One region of the Janthinobacterium sp. GW821-FHT03A03 genome, then DNA from elsewhere that is predicted to be linked to it. Evidence: predicted binding sites of a transcription regulator. Region 1 holds the regulator's gene; each other region holds the start of a gene.
The links. The regulator FNR, encoded in region 1, switches genes on or off when oxygen is low (the NO sensors DNR and NnrR bind a similar motif). The targets are predictions, from matches to a motif close to TTGATNNNNATCAA.
Positions count from the first base shown of each region.

Region 2: the regulator FNR is predicted to act here: its motif matches at 3,428-3,441, upstream of AC07VI_RS18045 (bacteriohemerythrin).
Region 3: the regulator FNR is predicted to act here: its motif matches at 2,838-2,851, upstream of cydD (thiol reductant ABC exporter subunit CydD).

Region 1 covers NZ_JBWKUZ010000014.1:65,273-70,676, reverse strand. The annotation lists gene ccoO (cytochrome-c oxidase, cbb3-type subunit II) at 1-134, shown strand, start outside; gene AC07VI_RS21375 (cbb3-type cytochrome oxidase subunit 3) at 136-339, shown strand; gene ccoP (cytochrome-c oxidase, cbb3-type subunit III) at 332-1,252, shown strand; gene ccoG (cytochrome c oxidase accessory protein CcoG) at 1,257-2,639, shown strand; gene AC07VI_RS21360 (FixH family protein) at 2,787-3,311, shown strand; gene fnr (fumarate/nitrate reduction transcriptional regulator Fnr) at 3,436-4,194, opposite strand; gene AC07VI_RS21350 (response regulator) at 4,435-5,404, shown strand, end outside.
Region 2 covers NZ_JBWKUZ010000009.1:121,267-126,670, forward strand. The annotation lists gene AC07VI_RS18035 (TonB-dependent siderophore receptor) at 1-1,801, opposite strand, end outside; gene AC07VI_RS18040 (hypothetical protein) at 2,127-2,951, shown strand; gene AC07VI_RS18045 (bacteriohemerythrin) at 2,954-3,352, opposite strand; gene AC07VI_RS18050 (hypothetical protein) at 3,655-3,810, opposite strand; gene AC07VI_RS18055 (hypothetical protein) at 3,962-4,147, opposite strand; gene AC07VI_RS18060 (PepSY domain-containing protein) at 4,266-5,404, opposite strand, start outside.
Region 3 covers NZ_JBWKUZ010000009.1:106,499-111,902, reverse strand. The annotation lists gene AC07VI_RS17985 (amino acid ABC transporter ATP-binding/permease protein) at 1-1,077, opposite strand, end outside; gene cydD (thiol reductant ABC exporter subunit CydD) at 1,074-2,774, opposite strand; gene AC07VI_RS17975 (GbsR/MarR family transcriptional regulator) at 2,912-3,463, shown strand; gene AC07VI_RS17970 (PEP-CTERM sorting domain-containing protein) at 3,779-4,345, shown strand; gene AC07VI_RS17965 (hypothetical protein) at 4,523-4,702, shown strand; tRNA gene AC07VI_RS17960 (tRNA-Arg) at 4,765-4,839, opposite strand; tRNA gene AC07VI_RS17955 (tRNA-Pro) at 4,934-5,010, opposite strand; gene glmM (phosphoglucosamine mutase) at 5,136-5,404, opposite strand, start outside.

The sequences.
Region 1 (5,404 bases):
TGAAGCGCCTGGGCCAGCCGTACAGCGATGAAGAAATCGCCGCCGGCCCGGCACAGCTGCAGGACAAGACGGAAGAGGACGCCCTGGTCGCCTATCTGCAAGGCCTCGGTACATTAATCAAAACAAGGAATTAGCATGGCAATCGAGAACCTGTTTGACAGCGCCAGCAGCGTCATGACGGTGGTTTCCTTTATGACGTTCGTGGGCATCCTGTGGTGGACTTTCAGCCGCAGCAATGGCGACTTCGACGCGGCGGCACGCCTGCCGTTCGCCGACGAGGCGCTCGACTATCCGGCCGAGGCCGAGATGAACCTGGCGAAGGAGCGCAACCATGGCTGACTTTACCAATGGCTTCTGGAATATCTATGTCATCGTGCTGTCCCTGCTGGGCATCATCGGCTGCGGCGTGCTGCTGTACTCGCAGTCGAAAGTGAAAGTGGCCGCCGGCGCCCCCGCCGACGGCACCACGGGCCACGTCTGGGACGAGGACTTGAAGGAACTCAATACGCCGATGCCGCGCTGGTGGATGTGGTTGTTCTACATCACCATCGTCTTCGCGCTGGCCTACCTGTTCCTGTACCCGGGCCTGGGCAACTATGCGGGCAGTCTGGGCTGGAAATCCACGGGCCAGTACGAGGAAGAGCTGAAGAAGGCGGAAGCCGACTACGGTCCCCTGTTCAACAAGTACCTGAGCCAGGACCTGAAGACGGTGGCCGCCGATCCGCAGGCGCAAGCCATCGGCCAGCGTCTGTTCCTGACCTACTGCGCGCAATGCCACGGTTCGGATGCGCGCGGCAACAAGGGCTTCCCCAACCTGACGGACAAGGACTGGCTGTATGGCGGTGATCCTGCCACCATCAAGACCACCATCCTGCACGGCCGCAATGGCCAGATGCCGCCGATGGGCGCCGCGCTCGGTTCCGAGAAGGATATCGAGAACGTGGCCCACTACGTGCTGAGCCTGTCCGGCTCCACCTCGGACCCCGTCAAATCCGTGCTGGGCAAGGGCAAGTTCGGCGCCTGCATGGCCTGTCACGGCGCCGATGCGAAGGGCAACCCGATGCTGGGCGCGCCTAACCTGACGGACAAGGTCTGGCTGTACGGCGGCAGCGCCGATACCATCATGGAAACCATCCGCAAGGGGCGCAACAACACCATGCCGGCATTCAGCGATTTCCTTGGGGAATCAAAAGTGCACGTGCTGTCAGCCTATGTCTGGAGCTTGTCGAATCCCCAGACGCCCGTGAAATGATGTAATGGAACCTCAAGTCATCAAGATGTATGCGGCCCGCGAGCAAATCTACCCTCGCGAGGCCAAAGGACGCTACGCTACCTGGCGATGGGTGTGCGTGTGGCTTACCCAGCTCGCGTTCTACGGCTTGCCGTGGTTGACCTGGAATGGCAGGCAAGCCCTGCTGTTCGATTTGACCACGCGCAAGTTCTACATTTTCGGCGTCGTGCTGTGGCCCCAGGATTTCATCTATCTGGCGGCCCTGCTGATCATCTGTGCCTATCTGCTGTTCCTCGTCACGGCCATTGCGGGGCGGGTGTGGTGCGGGTTTTCCTGCCCGCAAACGGTGTACACGGAAATCTTCCTGTGGGTCGAACGCCGCATCGAAGGCACGCGCAGCGCGCGCATGGCCCTCGACAAGCAGGGCCCGTCGCTGCGCAAGACGGCCAAGAAGACGGCCAAGCACCTGGTGTGGGGCGCCATCGCCCTGTGGACGGGCTTTACCTTTGTCGGCTACTTCACGCCGATCAAGGAACTCGCGCATTCCGTGCAGACCCTCAACTTTGGTCCCTGGGAATGGTTCTGGGTCTTGTTCTACAGCCTGGCAACCTACGGCAACGCGGGCTGGCTGCGCGAGCAGGTGTGCAAATACATGTGCCCCTACGCGCGTTTCCAGAGCGCCATGTTCGACCAGGACACGCTGATCATCACCTACGATGCCAAGCGGGGCGAACCACGCGGCGCGCTGAGCAAGAAGGCCGGCAACAACGACAAGCTGGGCGACTGCATCGATTGCACCCTGTGCGTGCAGGTGTGTCCGACCGGTATCGATATCCGCAACGGCCTGCAGTATGAGTGCATCGGCTGCGCCGCCTGCGTCGATGCCTGCAACAGCGTGATGGACAAGGTCGACCGGCCGCGGGGACTGGTACGCTACAGTACCGACCATGCGATGGAAAACAACTTCGATTCGAAGCAGATACGCCAGCGCGCCATGCGCCCGCGCGTGCTGATCTACACCTCCATCCTGGCCCTGATCATCATCGCCGTGTGTACGTCGCTGGCCCTGCGCACGCCCCTGAAAATGGACGTGATCCGCGACCGCGGTTCGATGGGACGCGAAGTGGAAGACGGCATGATCGAAAACGTCTACCGCCTGCAGATCATGAACACCTCGGAGCAAAGCCAGCATTTCAAGATCAGCGCATCGGGCTTGCCGGGCCTGACCTTGCTGACGCGCGAAGAAGTGACCTTGCAGCCGACGGAAACGCTGGGCTGGCCGATCCGCCTGCGCGTGCCGCACGGCGTGGGCGAAAAGGGCTCGAACAAGATTGCAATCGAATTGCAATCGCTGGACGACCCGTCGCTGCATGTGCGTGAAAGCGCGGTCTTCATCGTGCCGCGGTAACGGTGATGCGGGGTCGGGCCCTCCGGGTCCGCCCCCGGTATTTTCGCCGCAGGAGTATCATCAATCATGCGTTGGGTTGATTTTATGCTCAACCCGGAAGCAAAAGCCGGGGGCAGGCCCACAGGGTCTGGCCCCAAGGAGAACACAATGTCCGACAGTCTGAAACTGCAAGCCCCCGTTGCCCCGTGGTACAAGCACCGCTGGCCATGGCTGCTGATGATCGGTCCCGGCCTGTCCGTGGTCGTCGGCAGCTTCATGGGCTATATTGCGTTTACGCAACCCGATGCGCTGGTGGTGGGCGATTATTACAAGCAGGGCAAGGCCATCAACCAGGATTTGAAGCGCGACACGATCGCCAGCGACCTGGCGATGGATACGACCCTGGCGTATGACGTCGCTGCAGCGCGCCTGAGCGGCTCCGTGCACAGCTTCGGCAAGGCGTACCAGAAGCCTTTGCTGCTGCACCTGGCGCATGCGACCCTGCCGGAAAAGGATATCAAGCTGCTGGTGCAGCCCGATGCGGCCGGCAATTTCTCGGTGGCGCTGCCGATGCTCGAACGCAGCCGCTGGCAGGTGCTGGTGGAAAACGACAAGCGCGAATGGCGCCTGTCCGGCATCTGGACCTGGCCGCTGCAGCGCAGCATCGCGCTGCACGCCGATGAGGAACTATAACGTACAGTGGCGGGAAAACCGTAGCGAGCGGCAGTGATTTGTGGCTGAGAAGCACAGCTGTGCTATAGCACAGCGAGCATCGCAGGCCGCAAAGCGCGACGCGCAGTCGGTTTTGACGGTGCGGTTATTTGCAGACGTCCGTACCGGCCGTAATGGCCTTCAATTTCGCTGGCTGCAGGATTTCAATCTCGCGGTTCGACACGCGCAGCCAGCCTTCCTTCTTGAATTTCGACAATAAACGGCTGACGCTTTCGATGGTCAGTCCCAGGTAGTTGCCGATTTCCTCGCGCGACATGCGCAGCTGGAATTTGCTGCTCGAATAGCCGCGCGCTTCATAGCGCGACGCCAGGTTGACGATGAAGGCGGCAAAGCGCTGCGTCGCCTGCATGTTACCTAAAAGCAACATAACGCTTTGCTCGCGCGTGATTTCCTGGCTCATCATGCGGTGGAAATGGCGCAGCAGGGTCGGCATATTGCCCAGCAATTGTTCCAGGCTGGAAAACGGGATTTCACATACTTCGCTGTCTTCCAGCGCCACCGCATTACAGTGGTGGCGGTCGGCGCTGATGGCGTCCATGCCCAGCAGTTCGCCCGCCATCTGGAAACCCGTCACCTGCTCTTCGCCGCCCGGATTGATCTGGTAGGTCTTGAAGTGGCCCAGGCGGATCGCGTACAGGTTCTGGAACGAGTCGCCGATGCGGAACAGCGAGGCGCCGCGCGCGATCTTGCGGCGGCGGCCGATGATCTGGTCCAGCCTGTCCATGTCGCCCACGTCGAGGCCCATCGGCAGGCACAATTGATGCATGCTGCAGGTCGAGCATCGCGCACGCAACGCTTCCACGTTCACGGTGGGCAAGGTTGGAGAGAGTAGCGCTTCAGTCATGTCGGTACCTTTTAGAAAATGCAATAACAAGTTTACTGCATACACGGTTGCCGTGTGCCAATTTCACCGTAATTTCGCTGAATAAACGACGTTCGGACTTTAATTATATGGCAACATCGTCAAAAGCCCGTGCGGGGCGGGCCATTTGCGCGGCGCCGCTTGCCAAGTTGATGTATTGATAGGAAAATTCCTAACGGCATTATCTGCCGCCTGTAGCGCCCGGTACCGAAAAAGGAAATCATGAAGCCTCTCGGCATCAAAGCAAAAGTCGCGCTGGCAACCAGCCTGACCTCGATCGCCATGATCGCGCTGGTCACCATGATCCAGGTGCAGCACATGCGCGACGACTTCACCCGAGTTCTGCTGAGCCAGCAGTCATCGCTGATCACCCGCACCGCCGCCGAGCTCGATGACAAGCTGGCCATGCTGCTGCAAATCGTCACCCTGACGGCCAGGCAGCAGCCGCCGGAACTGATCGCGCAGCCCGCCCAGTTGCGCCAGTACTATTCGCGCCGCTCGATGCTGGTGCTGTTCGACGACGTGCTGGTGCTCAACGCGCACGGCGCCGTCGTGGCCGACATGCCGGAAGTGGCGGGGCGCGCCGGCATCAACGTGGCCGAGCGCGAGTACTTCCAGACCGTGCTGCGCACGCGCCAGCCCATGATCACCGAACCGATGCTGGGCAAGTCCAGCGGCATGCCCATCGTGCAGATGGTGGCGCCCGTGCTGGCCGCCGACGGCCAGGTGGCCGGCGTGGTGATCGGCGTATTGCGCCTGTACAAGGATAACCTGCTGGGGCGTTTGCGCACGGAAAAGATCGGCAAGAGCGGCTATTACTTCATCCTCACGCGCGGCGCCGTGCCGCGCTACGTGCTGCACCCCGACACCAGCCGCTTGCTGCAGCCGCGCAAGCCGAACGCCAACCTGACCACCACGCAGCTGCTGAAGGACGACGGCGAAGGCAGCATGGTCAGCACCAACAGCCGCGGCATCACGGCCGTCAACAGCTTCAAGCGCCTGAAATCCGTGAACTGGCTGCTGGCCGCCTCGCTGCCCCTCGACGACGCCTTCGAGCCGTTCGACGGCGTGCTGTACCGGCTGGTGCTGTGGAGCATCCTCGCCTCGCTGCTGGCCGCGTCGGTGCTGGGCTGGGTCACCGTGCGCCTGCTCTCGCCCCTGGTGCGCCTGCGCGACACCCTGCAGGCCCTGC
Region 2 (5,404 bases), on a different contig from region 1:
CCTTGGCCGTCACGCCCTTGCCATTGGCCACCATGGCCTGGCCGCCGTCGGGCAGCAAAAAGCCGGGCGGCACGCTGCGGTCCAGTTCCGCCAGGTTCTTTTTCTTCGTGTGGAACAGGGCGGCCGACGCGTTCAGCTGGCCTCCATAAAATTCGCCCTTGACGCCCAGTTCCGCATTGTCGCCCGTTTCCGGCGCCAGGAACTGGTTGTTGCGGTCCTTGCTCGTTTGCGGATTGAACAGCTGCGTGAAGCTGGCGTAGGCCGAATATTGCTTGTTGATATCGAACACGGCGCCCACATACGGCGTCACTTCATTGCGCGTTTCCACAAAGTTGCCGCTGCCCGTGTACGCGCCTTGCTTATTGTATTTGCGCGTATCCGTGCGGTACGTGCTGCTGCGCGCGCCGATGATCAGGTGCAGCGGGTCAGCCAGGCTCAATCGCGTGGCGACATAGCCGCCGGCCAGGCGCGTGACGGTTTCCGTGTGCGAGCCGTCGGGATGGAACACGGGGCGGGGAATATTGCCCGTCCAGCTGCGGTAGTCGGGGACGAAGTCCGGGTAGTTGATTTCCGCCTTGCCACCCAGCGAGCGGGAGCGCTGGTTGTCGCCATTCCACCCGACGATGGCCGTGTGCTTGCGTCCCAGCAAGGTAAACGGTCCGCTGGCGTAGACGTCGAAATTGTCGCTGTTCTTTTCGCCTGTGCCATAGGCACCCGTCCACAGGCGCATGCCTTCGCCCGTGGCCGGGTCGGGATGGCCGGCGCCCGCGTAGGCGACGGTGGTGCGGTTCGTGCTTTCCGTGCGCGCGTAGCCCAGGTGCAGATTCCAGTTGCCGGGCAGCCGATGGTCCAGCGACGTGAAGAAGGTGTGCTGCTTGTTGGCCCAGGTGCTCCATGGCGTCGTGAGGCTGGTGTTGCGCGGCAAGTTCGCCAGGCTGCCATCCGCGTTCCAGTAGGGGACGGCGCCCCAGGTGGCGCCCGTCGGCTGGTTGTCCTGGAAGTCGACGCCGACCGTCAGCAGGGTGCCGGGACGCAAGTCCGCCTCGACGATGGCCATGCCGACCGTCTTGCGTTCGTGATACATGTCCAGGTAGGAATCGCGCTTTTGCCACGCCAGGGCCGTGCGCGCGCGCACGCTGGCGTCGGCGTTCAGCGGCGTGGAAAGGTCGGCTTCGACGCGCTGGTCATCCCAGCGGCCCATGATGAGGCCGGCGCTGGCCTGGAATTGCTTCGTGGGCCGCTTGCGTATCATGTTGATGGTGGCCGACGGGTCGCCCTTGCCGCCCATCAAGCCGGTGGCGCCGCGCACGACTTCGATGCGGTCATACAGAATCGTGTCTTGCAGCGGCGCATTGCCGCCACGCGCCATGCCGTCGATCTGGATATTGTTGATGCCGAAGCCGCGCGCATAAAAGGTCGTGCGCTCCGTGTCGTTCTGGCCCACCTGGATGCCCGTCGTCTGTCCCAGCGCCTGGTCCAGGCGCACGGCGCCCAGGTCGTCAAGCAGCTGGCGCGTGATGACGCTGACCGATTGCGGCGTCTCGCGCAAGCTCAGTTCCATGCGCGTGGCGCTGCGCGCTTCGCCGGCCGTGTACGACTGCGTGCCTTCCGTGCCGGCCGTCGACTGGCCCAGCACGGTGACGGCCGGCATGGTGACGGGCGTGTCGCCGGGCACGGCGTCGGCCGCCTGTGCCGGCAAGACCATGCCGGCGGCAAGACTGAACAGGGTGAGGCGCAAGAGCTGCGGCAGGGGGCGCAAGGCGGGATGGGAGGCAGGGCGCGGTTCTATAGTCGATTGCATCATATTCCTGGAGTATTTTTAGTCGTCGTTTTTCCTATCTCGTCTGGCAAGTGGCGCAGTAGCTGGGGGATGGCGTGAGGCTGGCCCGGGATCTGGCTCGGATAGCAGTTCCACCGTAAAGCCCGGCGCGGATGGGCGTGGAAAAGACAAGGCGCGGTATTCCCTTCACGATTTTGTGAATAAGAATCATTATCAATATAGGCTGAATGTGATAAATAAGCAAGCGTTTGCACCAAGAGAGTGCATGCGGCTGGGGAGGCGCGCTGGCGGCGCTTCTGCCATAATGTGGATGCTGAAAAAATATTTTCCTAATTGAAAGAAATGCATGCGTACATGGATAGTCTGTGCAGGATGGTTGTGTGTCGTGTCGCTGGGCCAGGCCCAGGAACACGCGCCGACGCCGGCCATTCCCGCGCCGCTGCACAGCGCCGGCGCGCCGCCCGCGGCTGAAGCGCCGCCGGTGGCCGCCACGACGCCCGCGGCGGAAGCGCCGCCCTCGCAGACGGTGACGATCACGGCCAGCAGCGAGCAGAAGCCGCCGCGCGTGCGCTTCACGGCTTACCGTGAAAGCTATCTGACGGCGAAGAAGGTGTGGCAGGTGTCGAGCGGCAGCGTGGTCATGGCCTTGCGCCTGATTCCCGCCAAGCTGAGCGCCACCATCGACGACGTGCGCGTGGCCTTGCAGGGCACGGGCGCGGCCGTGCCCATCAAGGTGTCGGAAGGCGGCGTGTTTGTCGTGCCCCTCAATGACGACATCGCCGCCCAGGATGGCAGTTTTTTCGTGAACAAGGGCAAGGGTGAGTTGACGGCGAATATCGTCATCCAGCCGTCTGTCGCGCGCGACGCGTGGAATGTCACGCGCATCGGCCAGGTCTTACACGACGCCAGGCGGGCCGTGCGGGCCATCACGCCGTGGTACAAGCGGCCGTTCGCCAATGAAGTGCAAGCGCTGGCCTTTTGCGCGGCCGAGCGGGGCAGCGCGCTGCAGCTGGTCGAAGGTGAACAGCTGATCGCCACCCTGCCCATGAACGAGCCGGCCGTCAACGACATCAACCAGCCCGTGTTTTGCAAGATTTTTGACGGCGAAGACAGATACCCGGGCCACTACCGCGTCGTCGTGCCCGAGCAGGCGACGGTAGTGCTGCTGTAACCTTAGTTGGGCTGGCGCTGCACCAGTTCCAGCGCCGCCGCCAGGGCCAGGTCCATGGTGGCCTGATGAAAGATCAGCCATTGCGGCAACAGCGACAGCGCATGGCGTCCCTGTTCCAGGTCGCCTTCATCGACGGCGGCCCAGGCATGGTGCAAGCCGCTGAGCACGCGCGCATGCTGTTCGCGGTGATTCGCCAGCGAAGGAAAGCCGATTTCCTCCATCAAATCCTCTTCTTCGCGGAAGTCGCGCTCGACAGCCGCGATGAGGTCGCGGAACGCAGCACTGAAATGCTGGTCGCTCAATTTTCCCAGCCGCGCCAGTTCCAGAAACAGCGCCTCATGCGCCTCGTCGATGGCGGGTACGCCCAGCGCCATCTCATCTTTCCAATACGATACGCCCATACCTGACCTCCCCGTTAAACCCGTCCCGAAGCGAAGCGGGCTGTTCCAGTGTGGACGCAGCGCAGGTCGAAATCCATGATCTGGATCAAAAGTATGGCGAAGAGGGGAGGAAGAAAACGAGACAAAAACAAACGAGTGCAGGGAACAAATTCCCACCCGCAACAAAGCGGTTTTTTAACGATGCGCCGTGTTACCGAGCGCCGCTGAAAAACGCCGCTGGCAAGGCGCCGTGCCGAAGGCAGTACGAATGTACGACGAGGCACGGCAACGCAGCCAGCGAAGTTTTCTCAGCCGCGCGTGTATTACTGCTTGGGCCAGTGGGCCCACATGCCCTGCGCATCCACATTCGGCACCTGCAACTGCTGCCCGGCCGACGTCTGCATCGCATCGCGCAGCACGAGGGGCACGAGCATCAGGGCCGACAGGGCCAGGCAGAGCAGCACTTTGAGCGTCAACATGGTCGTCTCCCGGTGTTCCGGCGGCGGCGCGGGGATGCGGCGCCTGCCGGCCACTCTCATTACGTACTACCATGCTTGCAGTTTAGTTCATCTGATTGAAACTTCAACTAGTTGCTGTGATGCACTGCACCAGCTGCCGGCCGTGATAACCCTATTTGGCCTTGCGGCTGCGCCGCGGCTTGCCGGCGGCGGGCAGGAAAGAGTCGAACCACACTTGCGTCAATTGCCGCGTATTTTTCGCCGCCTCGCGCTTGACGGCGGCCGTGGCGTGGCCGCACGCCGTGTTGGCGATGCGGTTGGCGGCGCTCAGGTACATGCTCATCCAGGGGTTTTTCATGGGAGACCTCGCAGACAGTGAGTGGGCAGGCGGTCTTGCCGCCATGCCCCTACTGTAGCCGGATGGCTGGCGCCGACCGTGCGGCGGCCCACATAGCCGGGCGCTAGCCTGATGCAGATCAATACACGTCGCGGCGGTAGCGCCCGGCCGCCAGCAGGGCGTCGAGTCCCTCCTGGCCCAGCACTTCTTGCAGCACAGCATCGATTCCCGCCGCCATGCCTTGCAGGCTGCCGCACACGTAGACGATGGCCCCTTGCGCCAGCCAGTCGCGCAGTTCATGCGCGCAGGCGCGCAGGCGGTCCTGCACGTATTCGCGCTGGCCGCCATCGTTGCCATCGCGCGAAAAGACCTGGTCCAGGCGCGCCAGGTGGCCGGCGTCCAGCCAGCCTTGCAACTCTTCGGCGCAGACGCTGTCAAAAGCTTGCTGGCGCTCGCCGAACAGCAGCCAGTTGCGCGCCAGCCCCGCCCGCTGGCGGGCGCGCAGGTGCGCACGCAGGCCGGCCAGGCCGGAACCGTTGCCGATGTAGATGCAGGGCACGTCGACCAGGGCGGGGGCGAAGGCGGGATTGGCTTGCAGGCGCAGGCGGATGGGGCTGCCTGGCGGGGCGAAGCGCGTGAGCCAGCCGGAACAGATGCCGTAGCCCCCGTTGTCATCGCCCGCATGGCGCTCCTGGCGCACCAGCAATTGCAGTTCGCCATCGGAGGGCAGCGAAGCGATGGAGTAGCTGCGCGGCGCATGCTGGGCGCCGTTGGCGTCGCCCTCGCTGCCATCGCCGTTGCACGCAATGATTTCCGTCAGCGCGCCCGCTTGCCAGGCAGCATCGGCGGGGCCTGTCAAGGTGATTTCATGCAGTTCGCCACCCAGGCTGCCCGGGTTGAGCAGCACGCGGCGCGCCAGGCGCCACTCGGCGTACGACGCGTCTTCCTGCACGCCGATGGCGTCGATGGCGCTGCCGCTGCAGCGGGCCAGCGCCTGCGACCAGGCGGCCAGGGCGGCGGGGTCGTGCTTGTCGACCTCGATCAGCGGGAACAGGGGCGCAGCGCCCAGTGCTTGTAATTGTTGCGCCAGCGCATGGCCGAAGCCACAGAAGGCGCTGTAATGGCGGTCGCCCAGGGCCAGCATGCCGAAGTCCAGGCCGGCCAGCGGCGCACCCGAGGTCGCTTGCAGCAGGCGCGCGAAGCGGCGCGTGCCGTCCGGCGCCTCGCCTTCGCCAAAGGTGCTGGCGACGATCAGTGCCCGTTCGTACTGGCGCAATT
Region 3 (5,404 bases), on a different contig from region 1:
GTCATGCAAAATTGCAACATTGCTGCCCGCATGCGCGGCGCTGACGCGTTCCAGGCGCAGGCCAGTCGCGCGGTCAGCGGGCGGCGCGGCGGCTTCGCGCGCATCGAGGCGCGGCGCCAGCCGGCGCATGGCCAGCAGCATGCGTCCCGCTTCCAGCGCGCCGCGGCGCAGCCCGGCGAACGGTTCCACGGCCGTCAGGGCGACCAGCAAGGCCAGCGCCGCCGCCGGCACGCTCAGCGCCTGCTGCTGCGCCAGCCCGGCCACGGCCAGCAGCACGCCGGAAAGTAGCGCGCTGCCGGCCACGCCGTAGGCGGCGCCGGCCGCCGTCTCCAGGCGCTGCAGGGCAAAATCGGCTTGCGCCAGCGAGGCGTCGATGCGCGCTAGCGCCGCGCACTGGGCGTCGATGCGGCCCGCCATCACCAGGTCCGTCTGCCCCGCCAGCAGGTCGATGGCGCCGGAACGCAATTTTTCGATGGCGCGCGAGCGCACGATGGCGGGCCGGCGCGCGCGCCGCGCCACCACCCAGCCGATGCCGCCGCCGGCGGCCAGCAGCCACAGCGCCAGGCCGACGCCCAGCTGCCACTGCATCACGCCCAGCGCCACGCCGGCCAGCAAGGCCGCGCACAGGGCGGAAAAAGCGGGCACCAGCAGGCGCAAATACAGCGCTTCGAGGGCGTCGATGTCGGCCGTCAGGCGGAACAGCAGCCTGGCGGGCTGGCGCAGCAAGCGGCCCGCCGCCTCGGGACGCGACCAGCCGCGAAACAGCTGCACGCGGATGGCCGCCAGCGCGGCAAACGTGGCGTCGTGCGTGACGAGGCGCTCCGCATAGCGCGAACCCGTGCGGCCGATGGCCAGCAGGCGGATGCCGGCCGACGGGCCGAAGACGTCAAACACGATGGCCGTGGACGCGTGCAGGCCGGCGATCGAGGTGGCGGTAATAAACCAGCCGGACAAGCCCAGCAGGGCCATGCCGGCCACCACCGTCAGCGCCGCCAGCACGGCGCCGGCGATCAATTTACCCGGCTGTGCCAGCAGCAGCTGCCGCAGGACGGGGTGCAGCATGAGGGAAGTTTTCATGCCGGCTGTTCCTGCTCCAGTGCCTGCGCCGGCGCATCGACCTGCACCGCGCGCTGCAGCCGGCCGGCCAGCACGGGGTCGTGCGTGGCGACGAGCATGGTCTTGCCTTGCGCCAGGGCCAGCAGGGCGTCGGTGACGCGCGCCGCCGTTTCGCTGTCCAGGTGGGCCGTCGGTTCATCGACGAGCAGCAGATCCGCATGCGGGTGCAGGGCCACGCGGGCCAGCGCCAGACGCACGGCTTCGCCGCCCGACAGGCCCTGGCCGCCATCGCTGAGCATGACGGCCGGCTGCGCCTGGGCCACGCCGGCCAGGTCGGCCAGGTGCAGCGCCTGCGTCACCTGCGCGGGGCCGCCGCCGGCGCCGCTGCGGCCCAGCGTGACGTTCTGGCTGACGGACGCGGCAAACACGTGCGGGCGCTGGCCCATCCAGGCCATGCGCTGGCGCAGGGTATTGACGGTACTGTCAGTCAGGCGCACGCCGCCGATGCGGATCTCGCCGCCGCTGGCGGGCAGCAGGCCGGCCAGCAGGGACAGCAAGGTGGTCTTGCCGGCGCCGCTGGCGCCCAGCAGGGCCACGTGCTCGCCGGCGCGCACGGTCAAGTCAAAACCGTCGAACACGGGCGCTTCGCCGGGATGGGCAAAAGACAATTGATGGATGTCAATCGCGGGCGCCGGCGCCACCGCCATGGCGGCGGCGGACACGGCAGCCGTTGCCACGCCGGCGCCGGGCAAGGCCACGCCGCCTTCGGCCAGGTCGCTCAATCCGGCCAGGCCCGCTTCGCCGGCCGCCTTGTCATGCCAGACGGCGGCCAGCTCGCGCAGCGGCTCGAAAAACGCGGGCGCCAGCAGCAGGATGAACATGCCCTGCCCCAGCGTCAGTTCACGGCCCCAGGTGCCGAAATGGAGGCTGCCCAGCAAGGAGAAACCGATGAAGGCGGCCACCATGGCCACGCCCAGCGCGGAAAACAGTTCCAGCACGGCCGACGACAAAAAGGCGATGCGCAGCACCACCATCGTGCGCCGGCGCACGGATTGCGACGAGGCGTCCAGCCGCGCGGCCGTGGCGTCGACGGCGCCCAGCGCGCGCAGGGTGGCCAGGCCGCGCAAACGGTCCAGCAGAAAGGCGTTCATGCTGCCCATTTCCACCATCTGCGCGCGGCTGGCCGCCTGCGCGCCCATGCCCACGAGGGCCATGAAGACGGGGATCAGGGGCGCGGCGATGAGCAGGATCAGCGCGGCGATCCACGACAGCGGCGTCACGACGGCGAGGATCACGAAAGGCACGGTCATCACCTTCCAGCGCGCCGGCCTGTAGCGCACCAGGTAGGGCACGATGGCTTCGGCCTGCTCGGCGATGACGCTGGCCGCCTGCCCCGACTGGGCGCGCCGGCGGTCCAGCGGCGAACGGCGCGCCAGCGCCTGCGCCACTTGCGCGCGCAGGGTCGACAGGTGGGCCCGGGCCGCCGCGTACATGCGCCGCGCCCCCCATGCCTCGCCCCAGGCGCGCAGCACGCCCAGCAGCAGCACGCCGGCCGCCGGCAGCAGGGCCGCGCGCCAGGGCGCACCGCCCAGCATGGCTTGCAGGGCCCAGGCCAGCAACGCCGCCTGGGGCAGCCACAGCAGGGCCGCGCCGCCCTGCACGAGGCTGGCGGCGCGGGGCAGGACAAAGCGGGGCAAGGTCAGGGGCGTGGTTGGCATCTTATACTTTTTGAGTTTTCAGAATTTTCTGTAAATTCGATTTTTTGTATAATACTGCGAAACATGACATATATCAATTGACCGGGGCGGTTTGGCGTGAAAAAATTCAGATAATTATGAAAACTCAAAATATCCAAATGACGCCGCTGATCCTCACCTTCGTCAGCCATTTCGGCGAGATGGGCAGCCGCTGGGGCTTTAACCGCACGGTGGGGCAAGTGTACGCCTTGTTGTTTGTCGCGGAGCATCCCCTGCACGCGGATGAAATCGCGGAGCACCTGAGTTTTTCGCGCTCGAACGTGAGCATCGGCCTGAAGGAACTGCAGGGCTGGGGCCTGATCCGCCAATCGCGCATCCCCGGCGACCGGCGCGAGTATTTTTCCTCGCTGGGCGACGTGTGGCAGATCTTCCGCGTCGTGGCCGCCGAGCGCCGCCGCCGCGAAGTGGCGCCCACCCTGACGGTGCTGCGCGAATCGCTGCTGGCGCCGGCCACGGAACCCGTGGATCAATATGCACAGGAACGCATGCGCGAAATGTATGAACTGGTCGACCTGGCCAACACCTGGTTCGACGACTTGCAGCGGCTGTCGCCCGAATCGATGGCGCAGCTGATGAAAATGGGTGCCAAGGTACAAAAGCTGCTCAACGCCAAGGATCGCCTGTTTGGCGTCAGCAACAACAGCGACTGAAGTCCGCCCCGCCCTCCCCGCCCCCCATCCGGCAAGCCGCTAGCACAAGCGGCTTGCCTTGTCACGCCATTTCCTCCACTCATGTTGGCTATCGCTAGCACAGCCATACATAGCCGTATGCGATGTTGTCAACTGAACCAATAGTATTATTTAAATTGTATTAATTTGCATCAAGAGTAAGCTTTCATTTGCGTACTCTCTACGCACAGCAAATAGCTAACAAGATAGGTAAAACGGGCAATGGGATGATATCCCCCGGCAGGCAGGGGCGCGTCCCAATACTAGAAGCGACTGTCTTCAACAAAGGGGATTTTCATGGAAAGCATAAAGAGCATTGCCGTCAAGGCATCCATGCTGGCCGCAATGACCGTACTGGCAAGTGCGGCGCAAGCGGCCACCTGGGTCGACGTGGGGCCGGCCAGCGGTTTCGTCATCGCCGGCAGCACCGTCACCTATACGCCATCGCCGGCGCTGCAGGTGAAATATTATGACGATAATCTGGTGCCGCAAAGCCCATCGGATATCCAGGGCTATATCAATGGCGTCTTTGGCACCAGCCTGGGCCCCGCCGTCTCGTATTGCGACAACGCCACCTCGGGCTGCACTGCCGGCACCACGGCAGGCTTGAGCGGCGGCGTCAATTCGTATACGAGCGCGGCCGCCTATGACTACCTGGCCATCCACTTCGGCCAGGGCGAACTGGTGTTCCACTGGGCCGCTCCTTTGGCTGCCGGCACCACCTTCAATGTGGCGGGCCTGCCCAAGGACCTGAGCAACTACAGGGCCTTCATTTCCGCCGTGCCGGAACCTGAAACCTACGCCATGCTGCTCGCCGGCCTGGGCATGCTGGGCTTCCTGGCACGCCGCCGCCAGGGAAAGTAAGCCGCACCATCCGCATCACAACGGCAGCGGTGCGGCAGCGCCCGCGCCCGCTGCCGCCTTCACCGCCGGTGGCCTGTTTACGCCGCGCTTGCGGCGCCAGGCCCACTGTTTACACCATTTTTAGATCCCCCTCGCTATGCTCGATGGCATCAGGCATCTGTCGACGAGGGAGATTTCATGCACGAACAACCGTTTCAGCCACGCGCGCGCAGCGTGATCCGCCAGCATCTGCCCGCGCGGGAACGGCTGCGCCTGGCCAGGCTGGCCAGCAAGAAAATGGTATCGGTATTATCTGCGCTGCTGTGCGCGGTGCCGTTGCTGTATTTGCTGAGCGTGGTGCTGTGCGCGCAGCCGTGACATGGGCTGCTGCAGAAGAGATGGCAATGCGGCAAGGTGCCGCGTGCAGGGCCAGCAAGAGCTGGTCCGCCCAGAGGGAATCGAACCCCCATTCACGGTTTAGAAGACCGTTGTCCTATCCGTTGAACGATGGGCGGAAAGGTGCAGTATTTTAATCCATGCGCGCCAGCAATGAAATGCCTGCGCGGAATAGAAAACGGGCTGTCATTTCTGACAGCCCGCTTATGACTTTGGTCGGAGTACAAGGATTCGAACCTTGGACCCCCTGGTCCCAAACCAGGTGCGCTACCGGGCTGCGCCACACTCCGAAGACAAGATAATAACGCTTCCCCACAATTTCGTCAATTGCCATAGACGAATTAGCTGGAAATAACTATCGCTCCCGCTTGGGCGCTTGCTGAAAACGATCAGGGCAAGGCTGCCCTGCGCGCCATCAGGCGCCAAGCTTGTCGGCGATGCGGCGCGCCATCGACTCGGCCTTTTCCTTCTCCTTCGCCTCCACCATCACGCGGATCAGCGGTTCCGTGCCCGAGGCGCGGATCAGCACGCGGCCCGTGTCGCCCAGCTCGGCCTCGACCTGCTCTTTCTCGGCCACCATGGCGGCGTTCTGCTGCCAGTTGAAACCGGGCGCCACGCGCACATTGATCAGGGTTTGCGGGAACAGCACCAGTTCCGCCAGGCATTGCTGCAGGCCGAGACCAC